2 regions of the Simiduia sp. 21SJ11W-1 genome follow, and region 2 is predicted to be linked to the other one. Evidence: predicted binding sites of a transcription regulator. Region 2 holds the regulator's gene; the other holds the start of a gene.
The links. The regulator sigma-54, encoded in region 2, starts transcription at its own class of promoters, with help from an activator protein. The targets are predictions, from matches to a motif close to TGGCACANNNNTTGCNNT.
Positions count from the first base shown of each region.

Region 1: a site for sigma-54 is predicted at 3,738-3,755, ahead of L1F30_RS05465 (PEP-CTERM sorting domain-containing protein). Genes of this name have one in related genera too.

Region 1 is NZ_CP090959.1:1,220,523-1,227,501, reverse strand. It holds gene L1F30_RS05485 (hypothetical protein) at 1-828, shown strand, start outside; gene L1F30_RS05480 (fatty acid desaturase) at 891-1,871, opposite strand; gene L1F30_RS05475 (sugar phosphate isomerase/epimerase) at 1,923-2,738, opposite strand; gene L1F30_RS05470 (TetR/AcrR family transcriptional regulator) at 2,971-3,588, opposite strand; gene L1F30_RS05465 (PEP-CTERM sorting domain-containing protein) at 3,832-4,623, shown strand; gene fadA (acetyl-CoA C-acyltransferase FadA) at 4,730-5,905, opposite strand; gene fadB (fatty acid oxidation complex subunit alpha FadB) at 5,918-6,979, opposite strand, start outside.
Region 2 is NZ_CP090959.1:1,027,462-1,034,440, forward strand. It holds gene L1F30_RS04510 (YhdP family protein) at 1-480, shown strand, start outside; gene msrB (peptide-methionine (R)-S-oxide reductase MsrB) at 584-1,129, shown strand; gene L1F30_RS04520 (trimeric intracellular cation channel family protein) at 1,126-1,740, opposite strand; gene yjgA (ribosome biogenesis factor YjgA) at 1,740-2,261, opposite strand; gene L1F30_RS04530 (HPr family phosphocarrier protein) at 2,356-2,622, opposite strand; gene rapZ (RNase adapter RapZ) at 2,625-3,515, opposite strand; gene L1F30_RS04540 (PTS sugar transporter subunit IIA) at 3,529-3,990, opposite strand; gene hpf (ribosome hibernation-promoting factor, HPF/YfiA family) at 3,995-4,285, opposite strand; gene L1F30_RS04550 (RNA polymerase factor sigma-54) at 4,369-5,892, opposite strand; gene lptB (LPS export ABC transporter ATP-binding protein) at 6,082-6,807, opposite strand; gene lptA (lipopolysaccharide transport periplasmic protein LptA) at 6,804-6,979, opposite strand, start outside.

The sequences.
Region 1 (6,979 bases), 190 kb from region 2:
ATCGGCGTGCCCTCAGACGTATTAACCGATTACTACGCCATGTTCGGCCAAAACCACTCCTTTTACCATAAGCCAGATTACACACACCCCAAAAGCCGGCGCGACGTAGTTGAGGTGGCGTTGGTGCAACGCGCACTGCGTTTGGGCGGCATTAACGCACCCTTGGTGCTGGCACCCATCGATGGCTACCTACGTATCACCCAACAAATCCATGATGGGCTGATATCACTTTCTGGCACCACTATGTTTGCCAACGATGCCGAGCGAACGCCGCTGTCGCTGGATATCAGCCTGCCCATCATTCAACGTGGCGAATTTAATGTGGGCGTATACACCAGTGCCCACAATCAGCATGCAATCAATCAAACTCACCTTCAAGGCTTGCGCACCTTGCACTTTGTGGTGGCCAATAATTGGCTGTTTGACATTGAGCTTTTAAAAAGCATGGGCATCAATAAAATCACCAAGGTCAGCAACTGGGACTCCATGGTTAAGATGGTGCTGGCAAAACGCGCAGACGCCCTGCTCGCGCCCTTCTCCCATCGTAAAGACTTGGCCATTCACGTGCTTGATGATCAACAATTGTTACCCATTCCCGGAATACAAGTAAGCTTTCCCGTTGAGCGGGTATTTTTAATTACCCGGCAACACCCGCAAGCGCAGCTCATTGGCCAGGCGCTGAACGCAGGCATCAAGCAGCTCATCAGTAGTGGGGAGGTGAACGAGGCCTACACTGCCTCGGGCTTTTTTAATCAAGCCGCAAAATCCTGGCGTGTTATCAATAGGCCTGATGCGCCCAGGCCGGGAGGCCTGCCACCAAAAAACTGAAAGCCCCACCGTTTCGGGTGAGGCTCCACACCATCAGACACCTGCAACTTCAAACGCTTATATCACGCCTGCCTAGCTGGCAGCTCGGGGCGAATGAAATCGTCGGGCGATTTGAGCACCTTAATCCAGGCAGGCATCGCCTCACGCACGGCAGCGCTAAAGCTTGGTGCAGGCTCTGGCATATCGCTCTTCACCAACTCGTGTAGCCTGGCCAACGAGTGGAAAGGTACACCTGCAAACATGTGATGCTCGATGTGATAGTTCATATCCCAGTAAATAAACCGCATAAACGGATTCATGTAGGTAGTGCGGGTGGTCAGCCGATGATCGGGTTCATTAATCGCAAGACCAGCATGCTGCGTAGACTGGACAAAAATCATCAACACACCGCCGTAGTAGGCTGCGAAGAAGGTGTACACAATAGGCAGCCAGCTTTCAATCAATACCGCCCAAGCCACAATGCCCAGCGCCACTACAACATACAGGCGTGACGACCAAACAATTTTCCTCCAAGTGTTTTCAGCAACCTTACCCTTGAGATAACCTGGCTGAATGCCGATTGCATGGATAAACGGAATAATGATTTCACGGGGGTAAACCAGCACACCCAAAAATGCAATTAACAGTGGATGCACTGGCGGGCGGCCTGCATAGATTTCCGGATCTTTATTTTCATAAAGTGTGAAAGAGTGGTGCTGTAGATGGCGCCAGCGATCATACTCGGCCTCTTTGGTTATCATGAAACCCGAGATCCAATGTACCACTTCATTTAACCAGCGGCTTTTAAACGCCGTGCGGTGATGGGTTTCATGCAAAGCAGAACTGGCAAATACCACAAGAATATTACCGTAGAGAAAAAACGCCACATAACTCCACAGGCTGCCCAGCGCTAAATACGCCCAGACGCCAAGGGCCACGAGCATGCTCATTCCGCCCAGAAAATATACCAGCCCGGGGGCATCTTTCTTCTCCAGAAGTTTCCGGTAGGCGTCTTTATCTATTGGTGATTTATACCAACGTATCACGGCCTCTGGTGAGTTCATCGCAATTTCCTCGACTGTTTTTATTGGATGTTAAGCCACAACGTATTTGCGCTATTGCGCGTAACGCTCGGCTAGCAATTGATGAATAAACTGGTTCAACTCCCACTGATCAGCCAGTGGCCGACTTTTTTCAACATCGGTAGGCATATAAGGCGCCGGGCCAAATTCGGGGGTAATGGTCAGCTGCGTTGCTCCGGCATCACGCTGGCTGGCTATTATGCTGTCCCACCAATGTAAGTGCGCATCCAACTCAGCCTGCCATTGCGGGGCGCGGGGATCATTTACCTGCGGGCCTTGGGCGTAACCCACGCGCGCGTGAATGTGGCGACAACGGGGAATTACTGCCTCGAACAAAGACTGCTGGTCTTCCATGAGCGATTCGGTAACCACACACCAATGTGAGAAATCGGCATTGAGCTTAAGGCCGGGCACGGCCTCCAGGTAACGATGTATCTCCCAAGGGTTGAAACTAAAGCGCCCGCGATGGGTTTCATGAACAATTTCGACGCCGCTGCTGTCGGCCAAGGCTTGCGCCTCGTTAAGCAACTGCACATTTTGCTCAAAGCTAAAAAAGTCGCGCCCGGTGTGGCAGTTAATCAGGGCGGGCCTGAGTGCAACCAGTGCGGTTAACTCCTCAAGGTATTCTTTGCGATAGGCCTCAAAGGTACGGGCCGGAGCCATTACCGCCTGAGCAATCAAGCGCAGATCAAACTCCCGCACCAGATGCCTCACCACCTCACCGCTGTTGCGTGCGTCGGGTATGGCGGTTTCAACCCCCACGAACCCGGCCGATTTAATTTTGGCCAGTGCATCGGTTATCGGGGTATCTGTTAACCCCCACAGGGGGCAAAAAAACTGGACATTCACAGCGCTCTCCTCCTAGGCGACTTACCGATCTCACGCCGCCATTAGCAGCAAGGTAATACAAACCCACCCCAAAAGTAAAGCAACTGCTTTATTTTTTACTAAGTGCGACAAAAGCCACGCCAATCAACCACGTTGAACAACGCTTTATAGGAAATAGACAGAATCAGCCGCTACCCAGGCGCCAGGGGGTGCAGTGTGAGCTGGGCGAAAAAGATGAAAAGCGCGAAAGCCGCTAGAAACGCAGGCCTTGCACAACATAGCGAATGAGCTCTGGGCGGGTATCTTCCAGGCTTAAAGGGCCAATGTCTGGAAAGGGCGCGGCAGTGATCACATCTACCTCAGCAGTACCATGAACAATACTGTCTAGCGCCAACAGGCTGCGCACGGCCACCTGCTTGGCACTCGCCGACGGGAAAAGTTCCTGTAGATGGCCGCGGAAGCGAACTGCCCGGCTCCCCAGGTGGTGATTCAATATTTGGCGAATATCGGTATCAAATTCCAGCAACAACCGCGACACCAGTTTCACCGCCGACTGCCCCCAATCAGGCACCACGGTCATATGAGCCCAAACCATCACCTCCGCCTCAACCAGCAACTCAAGGTTGCTCGGCTGGGGCTGAGCAAGCGCCACTTCCACCTGGGCCAGCTGATCGCGAATGTAGGCCACAGAGGCATCCAGCAGCCCGAGCTTATCGGTAAAGTGATAGTGCATGGCAGCCGAGTTTTTAGCGCCGGCGGCAGCACCGATTTGCCGAAGGGAAACCCCGTCTAACCCATGCCTGGCGTAGAGGTTAATAGCGGTTTGCATCAGGTGTTGGCGGGTGCCTGCTTTTTTGGATCGCTCAGCCATAGTGTTTCAAACGCGTGTTGGGAGGCAAAGGTTAACACGCTTGCAAAGGCCTGCGCACGGTGTAGTTAACTGTCGAACAAACTTACACATCCGTACCACTTCACGCAGAGAATAAGCCTAAGTTATTGAAATATATAGACTATTAATAATGGTACATATGTTGCTTTACTGATTGCGGCCACAAAAGGCAATCAACGCAGGACCGATTACCAGGCCTTAATAACCAACGACAAGGAAGCACTTATGAAACACACCTCTATTTTTAAACGCACGGCCTGTGCGCTGGCTCTGGGTTTTGCCGCGAGCACAGCTCAGGCAACCACCATTATTTTTGATGGCAACAACGGTGGCACAGCCAAACTTGGCGACGTGGTACTCGGCACAGGCGGCACGGCAAACGGCACTGATGTAAAAGGCACAAGCCTGGATTATGGCCTGTTTTCAACGGCGGCCGGCGTATCTCACAGCATGAACCTGGCTGGCGCCAGTTTCTCGATCTCAGGCGATATCACCACTGGTGGCACTGTCTATCAAGACATTACCCCATCGCATGGTGGCCTGGGTGCCTACACGGGTGCCTCAGGTGGCGTTAATTCCGATAACGACAACCTGCAACCCAACCTGATTACCGCGGCGGTTGGCGATGAGATCATCTTTTTTGATTTCGACCTGTCTGTGATTCTGGATACCGTATGGTTTAACGGCAACCACACTGAAAATACCGGCATGAACGCCACATCTGGCAATAAGTCGATGTTTAACGTGTTTGCCAGTACCGATGGTGACAATTATTTCTCACTACTGGGCAATAACGGTTTGGTACAAAAGGTTCCTACGGCCAATGAGTACCTCAACACCGGCCTGCCAATGAACAGCATGGGTTACACCTACTACGCCATCGCAGCTACCGGCTGGAACGATGCACCGGGCGGCTACATTGAAGCCATCAGCTTTACCAAGGTGCCAGAGCCAGGTTCACTGCTGCTCTTGGGCCTTGGCCTGTTAGGGCTCGCTCAAGCACGCCGCCGCAAATAGCGACGCGGGCTTTTGGCACCAGCCGGTGCCGTAGAAACACACAAGGCGCCTTTCGGCGCCTTGTTTATTTTTAGCTATTGCTTTTAGAACGCGATATTCGGGTGTACTAAATACGCTCGATAACCGTAGAAATACCCTGGCCCAGCCCCACACACATGGTGGATACGCCAATGCTGAAATCGCGATCTTGCATCACGTTCAACATGGTGGTGGTAATACGGGTGCCCGAACATCCGAAGGGGTGGCCCAAGGCGATGGCGCCGCCGTATAGGTTTACCATTTCATCCATTTTGTCGAGCAGGCCCAAATCTTTCAGCACCGGCAATGCCTGCGCGGCGAAGGCTTCATTGAGCTCTAGGTAGTTAACGTCGTTCATGGTAAGGCCTGCACGCTGCAACGCCTTTTGCGTTGAAGGTACCGGGCCATAACCCATGATAGATGGGTCTACACCGGCCACGGCCATGGCGCGAATCTTGGCAATTGGCGTAACGCCAAGCGCTTGAGCACGCTCGGCGCTCATCACAATCATGGCACTGGCGCCGTCTGAAATTTGTGAAGACGTACCGGCAGTCACAGTACCGCCCTTGGGGTTAAAGGCGGGCTTTAATTGCGATAAACCTTCAACGGTGGTTTCAGGGCGGATGGTTTCATCCTGGCTCACCATAATTTTAAAACCGTTGGCATCGTGGCCTTCGCGCGCCAGAATTTCACGGGCGAACTTGCCATCTACTGTTGCCTTGTGTGCCAGGCGGTGTGAGCGCTCGCCGAAGGCATCTTGCTGCTCGCGTGAAATGCCATGCATCAGCGCCAGAAATTCCGCCGTCAGGCCCATCATGCCCGCAGCCTTGGCAGCGTGTTTAGACAAGCGTGGGTTTGGGTCTACCCCGTGATCCATGGGCAGGTGGCCCATGTGCTCAACGCCACCTACAACAAACATGTCGCCGTTATTGGTCATGATCGCTTGCGCCGCTGTGTGCAGCGCACTCATGGATGAACCACACAAACGCGATACTGTTTGGCCGCCCGCTGAATGGGGCACAACAGTCATCAGGCTCATCATGCGGGCAATGTTCCAGCCCTGTTCTTTGGTTTGGTTTACACAGCCCCAAATCACATCTTCAACTTCTGCGGCATCGAGCTTCGGGTTGCGCGCAAACAGGCTATTGACCAAATCGGCTGACAAATCTTCGGCGCGGGTATTGCGAAATACACCACCCTTGGAGCGCCCCATGGCCGTTCGGCCGCAATCGACAATAACCGCATCTCTTGGATTAAGTTTCATGTTCAGTACTCCTTAGGCGAAATATGATTGGCCGGCTTCCGCCTTGGCGCGCAGTTGATCGGTTACCTTGTACAAGCCGCCAAGGTGGGCGTATTTATCGGCGATGGCCACAAAATTGGCCAGGCCCAGGCTTTCCATATAGCGAATAGCACCACCGTGGAAGGGTGGGAAACCGATGCCATAAATCAGCGCCATGTCGAGCTCGGTTGCGCTGTCTACTATGTTGTCTTCCAGGCAGCGTACCGATTCCAGGCACAAGGCCACCATTAGACGCTCGGTAATTTCCTCTTCTGAAAATTCTTTGCGTTCACCCACGTGACCTTTCAACAATTCCCAAACGGAATCGTCTGCCACTTTTTGCAAGCGCCCCTTGCGATCGGTTTCGTAGGCGTAGTAACCCTTGCCGTTTTTCTGGCCGAGACGCTTGGCCTCGTAGAGCAGTTCGCTGGCAGTTTTGTAATCGTAGGCCATGCGGTCAGGGAAGCCCTCGGCCATTACGCCACCGGCGTGCACCCCGGTATCAATACCCACAACATCACACAAGTAGGCAGGGCCCATAGGCCAACCGAATTTTTCCATCACTTTGTCGATAGCGGCAAAGTCTGCACCTTCGTGCACCATCTGCATGAAGCAACCCATGTAGGGCGACAAGATACGGTTTACCAAAAAGCCCGGGCAATCGCGCACCACCACCGGCTTTTTGCCCATGGCCAGGGCGTAGCCCACAGTTGCGGCAACCGCCGTATCGGAGGTTTTGGCACCGCGAATAACTTCAACCAAAGGCATTTTGTGCACCGGGTTAAAGAAGTGCATGCCACAGAAATTTTCCGGGCGCTTCAGGGGTTCTGCCAGGTAGTCGATTGAAATGGTAGAAGTATTAGAGGTAAGAATGGCGTCTGCGCGCATCTTGCCTTCCACTTCGCTCAATACCGCGTGCTTCACCTTGGGGTTTTCCACTACCGCTTCAACAATGACATCGGCACTGTCTATACCATCGTAAGACAAGGTAGGCGTGATATTGGTGAGGGTTTTGGCCATTTCACCAGCGCTCATACGGTTGCGATCCACAAGCTT
Region 2 (6,979 bases):
TTGGCAAGCCCGGTAGCCGTGCGCACACCGTCGAGCAAAATGCAGATGGCAGGGCGTGTGAATTTGATTGAAAACACCCTCGATACAGACCTTACAGTCAACTTACCTGTGCTCGATAACTTAACCTTTATTGCGGCCGTTTCGGCTGGTTTGCCGGTGGCTGCGGGGGTGTTTGTGGCGAGCCGCTTGTTTGAAAAACAATTCGATCAAATGACCAGCGTGAATTACCGGGTAACTGGCTCGCTGGATAGCCCTGAAATGAAGTTTATGCAAATTTCCGATGCCCGTGGGCGGGCACCGAAATCCGGTGCCAAGCCCCGGGTTGCCCCCAAAGCCCCGGCGCCCGATGCCAATGGCGGCACCTCGGTACCTGAGCCGCAGCCAACCCCAAATCATTCTGCCAGCGATGGAGGCGAGGCCACCCGGCAACCGCAAACCTCAGACCCGCTGCCTGCGGTCGCGTCTGACGCAAGCCCCTAATGCCGGGCGCCCTTTGTAGCAGTCCTTGTATCACTACTTGTAACAACAGGCGCCAACATTGCTCTAATGGCCTGAAGTTATTGATCGCGGTGAGGTGTTGCCTGTGAAGTTGTCTGCTTTTTACTGTATGTGTGCGCTGCTGGTTTCAAGTTGTGCCTCTGAATCCTTAGGCGGCGACAGCGACATGAGTGTGGCCCAGGCCAAGCGGCTGGTGGCCGAACAGCGTGCAATGGAGACGATTCCTGATGCCGTGTGGGCTGAAATGTTGCCTGCGCTTAGCTATAAGGTGTTGTGGCAGGGAGCCACCGAGCGCCCCTTCACAGGGCCTTTGCTTGAGGAAAAGCGTGACGGCGTGTACGTGACTGCCGGTTGCAAGTTGCCGGTATTTCACGCCCGGCATAAGTATGAATCCGGCTCTGGCTGGCCCAGTTTTTGGGAAGTGTTTAACCGGGAAAACGTGGTGCTCAAAAAAGATTTCAGCTGGGGCATGCGGCGTATGGAGGTGCTTAGCAAATGCGGCGAGCACTTGGGCCATGTCTTTGAAGACGGGCCCAAACCCACGGGCTTGCGCTACTGCATTAACTCGGCGGCGTTAGAGTTTATTCCCGCACAACGCGTGATCGAAAATGCGCCGGCCGGCGCCGATTAATCCTTGTATTTGGGCAGGCGCAAATCCCAAATGATGGCCGCGCCGCGCAAGCTGAAGGCCGCCAGCACACCAATGGCAATGGCCCAGTGGGTTGGCAGCGCCATTGCATTGGCAATGAGATAGGTGAGCGCACCCAAAAGGCTTGCCGACACATAAATTTCAGGTTCAAGTATCACCGGCATTTGATCCAGCAATACATCGCGCATAACGCCACCAAACGAGGCGGTAATCATGGCCATCGCCATAGCCACAAGCCATGCATCGTGCCATTGAAGGGTTGAGTGGGCGGCCGTAACGCTAAACAGCGCCATGCCGGCTGCGTCCATCCAGATTAATGCGCGGTGCTTGGAGGCTAAAATCGGGGCAAGGAAATAAGTCAGTGCGGCAGCGGCCACACACACGTACAAATACAAAGGCTCGGCCAGCCAGAAAATGGCGGGCTTGTTCAGCACTAAATCTCTCACGGTGCCGCCACCAAGGCCGGTTACCACACCCAGCAGAATAAAGCTCATGATGTCTTGGCGTTTTTCTGCCGCAGCCAACCCGCCGGAAATGGCGAACACAGCGCAACCTATGAGGCCTGCAAAATAGAGCGTGCTTTCAAAAAGCATCAGGCGCCTACGATACTGTCTCGCAAGCAGCGAAACAGTTTACGAGCGCTTGCCGGCGGTTTGCTTTTGGCGGCTTCCTGTTTGGCGGCCCGGGCCAATTGGCGCAGCTGCTGGCGGTCGGCGGCGGGGAAATCCAGTAAGAAGGCGTTGATGGCGTCGTCGCCTTCGGCCAGCATCCGGTCGCGCCAGCGCTCGGCCAGGTGTTGTTGTTGCACATGCTGCTCAGATACCTGGGTGAGCGCGTTATAGGCTTCTTCGATGGCCTCGTGGTCTGCCTCGCGCATCAGCCTGCCAATAAACTGCATGTGCCGGCGTTTGGCGTTGTGGGTTTTGATGCGGCCCATCTCCACAATGGCGTTGCGCAATAAATCCGGAAGCGGAATTTTTGCCAGGCGCTCCTTGTTGAGCTCGCACAGCTTGGCACCCAGCGCCTGCAGCGCCAGCATTTCCTTCTTGATTTGTGTGCGGCTTTTGGGCTGCTCTTGTTCAAATTCGTCTTCGAATTGATTGTCTTGCGTCATGGTGCCTTCCGAAGTGCTAGGGCCTGCGTGCAGCCTTTGGTACAAGTGGGGTTGGGCGCGCATGGTATCTAACTTGCGGCGCCAGTGACAGGGGCTATTCGCCTTCGCCGAAGCGGTCGTTTATGAGCTCGCACAGGGCGGCCATGGCCTCGTCTGCGTCTTCCCCTTCGGTGACCAGGGTGAGCTGGGTGCCTTTACTGGCGGCAAGCAGCATGAGCGACATCACGCTTTTGGCATCAACGCGCTTGTCGCCCACACCTGCCTGTATTTTGCAGCCAAAGCGCGCTGCCAGCGTGGCCATTTTTGCCGCCGCCCGGGCGTGCAGCCCAAGCTTGTTGATGATTTCAATTTGCCGTTCCATGCTCAGTGCCCGTGATTGGCCACCAACTCTCGGTGACGTAATTGCGCTTTGGGGTAGTCGGCCATCAGTTTTTTGTGCAATTGCTCGGCGATGTATACCGAGCGGTGCTGGCCGCCGGTGCAGCCGATGGACACTGTCATGTAGCTGCGGTTGCTGGCCTCGAATCTTGGCAGCCACTTGTGAATGTGCTGGTAGATGTCGTCTAGCATGAGGCTTGTGTCTTCCTGTGCCTCCAGGAAGTCGGCCACGCCTTGGTCCTGGCCTGTTTGCGCGCGCAGCTCGGGTTTCCAGTAGGGGTTGGGCAGGCAGCGCACGTCAAACACGAAGTCTGCATCCACGGGCACGCCGCGCTTGAAGCCAAAAGACATTAATTGCAGTGCCATGGTGGTTTCATCGGATTGACGCACCCGCACTTTTACCAGATCGCGCAACTGGTGCAGGGTTAAGTTGGTGCTGTCGATCACAAGATCCGCCAAATCCACCACTGGCTGTAGCAGTTCGCGTTCTTTTATAAGGGCATCGCGCAGTGCCACGCCGTCGCGACTGAGGGGGTGCTTGCGGCGGTTTTCGCTAAAGCGCTGAATCAGCGCGGGCGAGCGCGCATCGAGAAACATCACTTCAATGTGAATGCCGCTGTCGCGTGCGTGGGCAATAATCTGCGGGAACTTGGTCAGCTCGCGCCAGGCGTTTCGGGCATCCACGCTAATGGCAAACGATTGCTGGTCGGTGGGGTCTGCCTCCAGTTGCTTGACGAGTTCCGGCAGCAGGCGCAGCGGCAGGTTGTCAATGCAGTTGAAGCCTAAGTCTTCCAGCACGTGTAGCGCTGTACTTTTGCCGGCGCCCGAGCGGCCACTGACAACAATTAATCGCGGTGTGCTTGGCTCGGTGGGCATGGTGGCAGATTCCTTAGGCTGCAGTGAGGTGTTGCACTACCCTACTATAGAGCAGCTGGTCTGAGCCAGCACTGCGCAACTCTTCACGAAATTCCTCGCGCTGAAACAGCTCGGCAAGCCTGGCCAGTGTTTGCAGGTGATCGCCATCGGCATCTTCCGGCACCAGAAGTGCGAAAATAACGTCGACGGGTTCGCCGTCAATGGCGTCGAAGTCGATGGAGTGAGACAGTGTAATCAGCGCACCGGTGGTGGCCTCGCAGTTGGCAACCCGGCAGTGGGGTATGGCGATACCGTGGCCGAGGCCGGTGCTGCCCAGGCGTTCGCGGGCAACCAGGCTGCGAAAGAGGTCGTCGGCGGCGAGGGAGGGGATATCGTTAGAGATCAGGTCGGCCAGAATTTCCAGCGCGCGCTTTTTGCTGACGCCATCCACGCCGTGTTGCACACGGCGTGGGGCCAAGAGATTTTCAAACTGCATAAATTCAACGGTGGCTTCGAAGCTTTTCTTTGTGCTTGATAAGTTGGCGATCCAGCTTATCGGTGAGTAGATCGATGGCAGCATACAGGTCTTCGGACTGAGAGTCAGCGAAAAACTCGGCGCCACTGACGTGGACGGTAGCTTCTGCCTTTTGTCGCTGTTTATCAACACTCAAAATGGCATTGATGCTGGTTATTCGGTCGTGGTGGCGTTCGAGTTTTTCAAGCTTGGTGTTGACATAGCTTTTGATGGCGTCGGTCAGGTCGAGATGGTGTCCGCTGATGTTGATTTGCATTTGCTGCTCCTTTTGTCGCTGCGTTTGCGTTGCACCCGCCCCGCATTGGTGCAATACCGTTGCGGGGCACCAATACTCGCTTGCTAAATCAGTCGCTTTCGCTCATTCGAGGCCGCGATACCGAGAGACTCCCGGTACTTGGCGATGGTACGCCTGGCCACCTGAATGCCTTGCTCTTCTAAGAGCTTGGTAATTTTGCTGTCGCTCAAGGGCTTTTTGGGGTTCTCTGCGGCCACCAGCTTCTTGATGATGGCGCGAATTGCCGTTGAGGAACACTCGCCGCCTGAGTCTGTGCTCACGTGGCTTGAGAAGAAATACTTGAGTTCGTAAATGCCCTGGGGGGTGTGCATGTACTTTTGCGTAGTCACCCGGGATATGGTGGATTCATGCATGCCAACTTCTTCGGCGATGTCGTGCAGCACCATGGGTTTCATGGCTTCCGGGCCGTGTTCGAAAAAGCCCACCTGTTTTTCAACAATGCAGCTGGCCACCTTGAGTAATGTTTCGTTGCGGCTTTGCAGGCTCTTTAAAAACCAGCGGGCCTCTTGCAGGTTATCGCGCAGGAAGTTGTTATCTTTGCTGGTGTCGGCGCGCTTTACCAGCGACGCGTAGCCTGAGTTGATACGGATCTTGGGCGCGATATCTGGATTGAGCTCCACTAGCCACCGATCCTGTTTTTTGCTGACAAAGACATCCGGGACGACATACTCGGTTTCAGCCCGGCTGATACTCTCGCCCGGGCGCGGGTTAAGGGTTTGGATCAGCCCGATGGTTTCGGCAAGCTCTGATTCCTTGAGCTTACAGCGGCGCATGAGTTGCTTGTAATCGCGGCTGCCTAGCAGGGCCAAGTGATCCTTAACAATCAGTTTAGCAGCATCCAGAAAAGGTGTAGTGGCCGGTAGTGTGCGCAACTGAATCAGCAGGCATTCCGATAAATCCTGACCGCCAACGCCTGGCGGGTCGAATTGTTGCAGCCGGTGCAGCACCGCCAGTACTTCATCGTGTTCGAGGGGGTCATCTTGCAGATCGGCGTCTTGGCCCAGGCCCTCGGTTATTTCTTCCAGAGGTGAGGCCAACAGCCCGCTGGGCTCTATGGCATCGATGATGGCCATGGCAATCACCCGATCACGATCAGACATGGGCGTGAGGTTGAGCTGCCACAGCAAATGTTCTTGCAGGGTTTCGCCGCCGCTGTCGTCGCGCTCGTAGTCGCGATCGTCGTCCGATGCCGGGCCTGCGCTGGCGGGGCCCGAGGTGTAGATGTCGTCCCAGTTGGTATCTACCGGCAGGTCGTCTGGAATGTCGTTATTCCAGTCGGCATCCATCGAGGTGTCGCTGGTGGTGTCGGTTGCGGGGGTATCCGGGGCGTTGTCGTTTGCGTCTTTGCCGTCTGGCTGGGCAGATTGGCTGTTGTCTGGGTGGTCTGCGGCGTTATCGGCGCCTGTGTCATCGCCGTCTGCCATCTCGAGCATAGGGTTGGATTCCAGCGCCTCCTGGATTTCGGCCTGTAAGTCCAGTGTCGACAATTGCAGCAGCCGGATGGCCTGTTGCAACTGCGGCGTCATGGTCAGCTGCTGACCGAGTTTTAGCTGTAGAGATGGCTTCATGGGGTAATGACTTACATCCTCTTGGTTGCTGCCCAAAACGTGGCCTTAACTCCAGCGGGCGCAACCTAAGTGTAGTCATCCGGCAATAGCGAGGCAATATTGACAAGCAAGCACCATGCCTTTATGGGTGATTTAAGGTTGGCGCGTAAAGCGTTGTTGTTCTGCGCGCCAGTGCGGTGATGTGCAGGCCTAGAGGGTGAACTGGTCGCCTAGGTACACCTCGCGTACCCGCTGGTTGGCGAGCACCGTGCTGGCATCGCCCTCGGCAATAATGTGGCCTTCGCTAACGATGTAGGCCTTTTCGCAGATGCTGAGGGTTTCGCGTACATTGTGGTCGGTAATCAGTACGCCGATGCCGCGATCTTTAAGGTGCTTGATGATGCCTTTGATATCGCCCACGGAAATGGGGTCGACTCCGGCGAAGGGTTCATCCAGCAAAATAAACCGTGGCTCGGTGGCCAGGGCCCGGGCAATTTCCACCCGACGGCGTTCGCCGCCCGACAGCGCCATGCCCAGGCTGTCGCGGATGTGGGTAATGTGAAACTCTTCCAGCAAATCTTCCATGCGCGCTAAGCGCTGTTTGCGGTTGAGCTCTTTGCGGGTTTCCAGAATGGCAAGAATATTGTTGGCCACGGTGAGTTTGCGAAATACCGAGGCCTCTTGCGGAAGATAGCCGATGCCCGCCCGTGCGCGCCCGTGAATGGGCAGGGGGGTTAAGTCCTGATCGTCGATGCTCACGCGCCCGGCATCGCTTTCTACCAGGCCCGCAATCATGTAAAAGCAAGTGGTTTTGCCGGCGCCATTGGGGCCCAAGAGGCCCACTATCTGGCCGCTGTTTACCTCCATCGATACGTCGATTACTACCCGGCGGCCCTTGTAGCTCTTGGCCAGGTTCAGTGCTTGCAACTGGCTCATTGGTCTTTTTGCTCCGCGGGCGTGCGCTTTTGAGGCTGCAGAATAACGTTGACCCGCTCCTTGCTATCGGTACGGCGGCCGGCCTCAACGGTGGCCAGGTGAATGTTGTAGTTGATTTGATCACCGGTGATCAGTGAGCCGTCTTGCTCTACGCGGGCTTTGCCTGTGATGG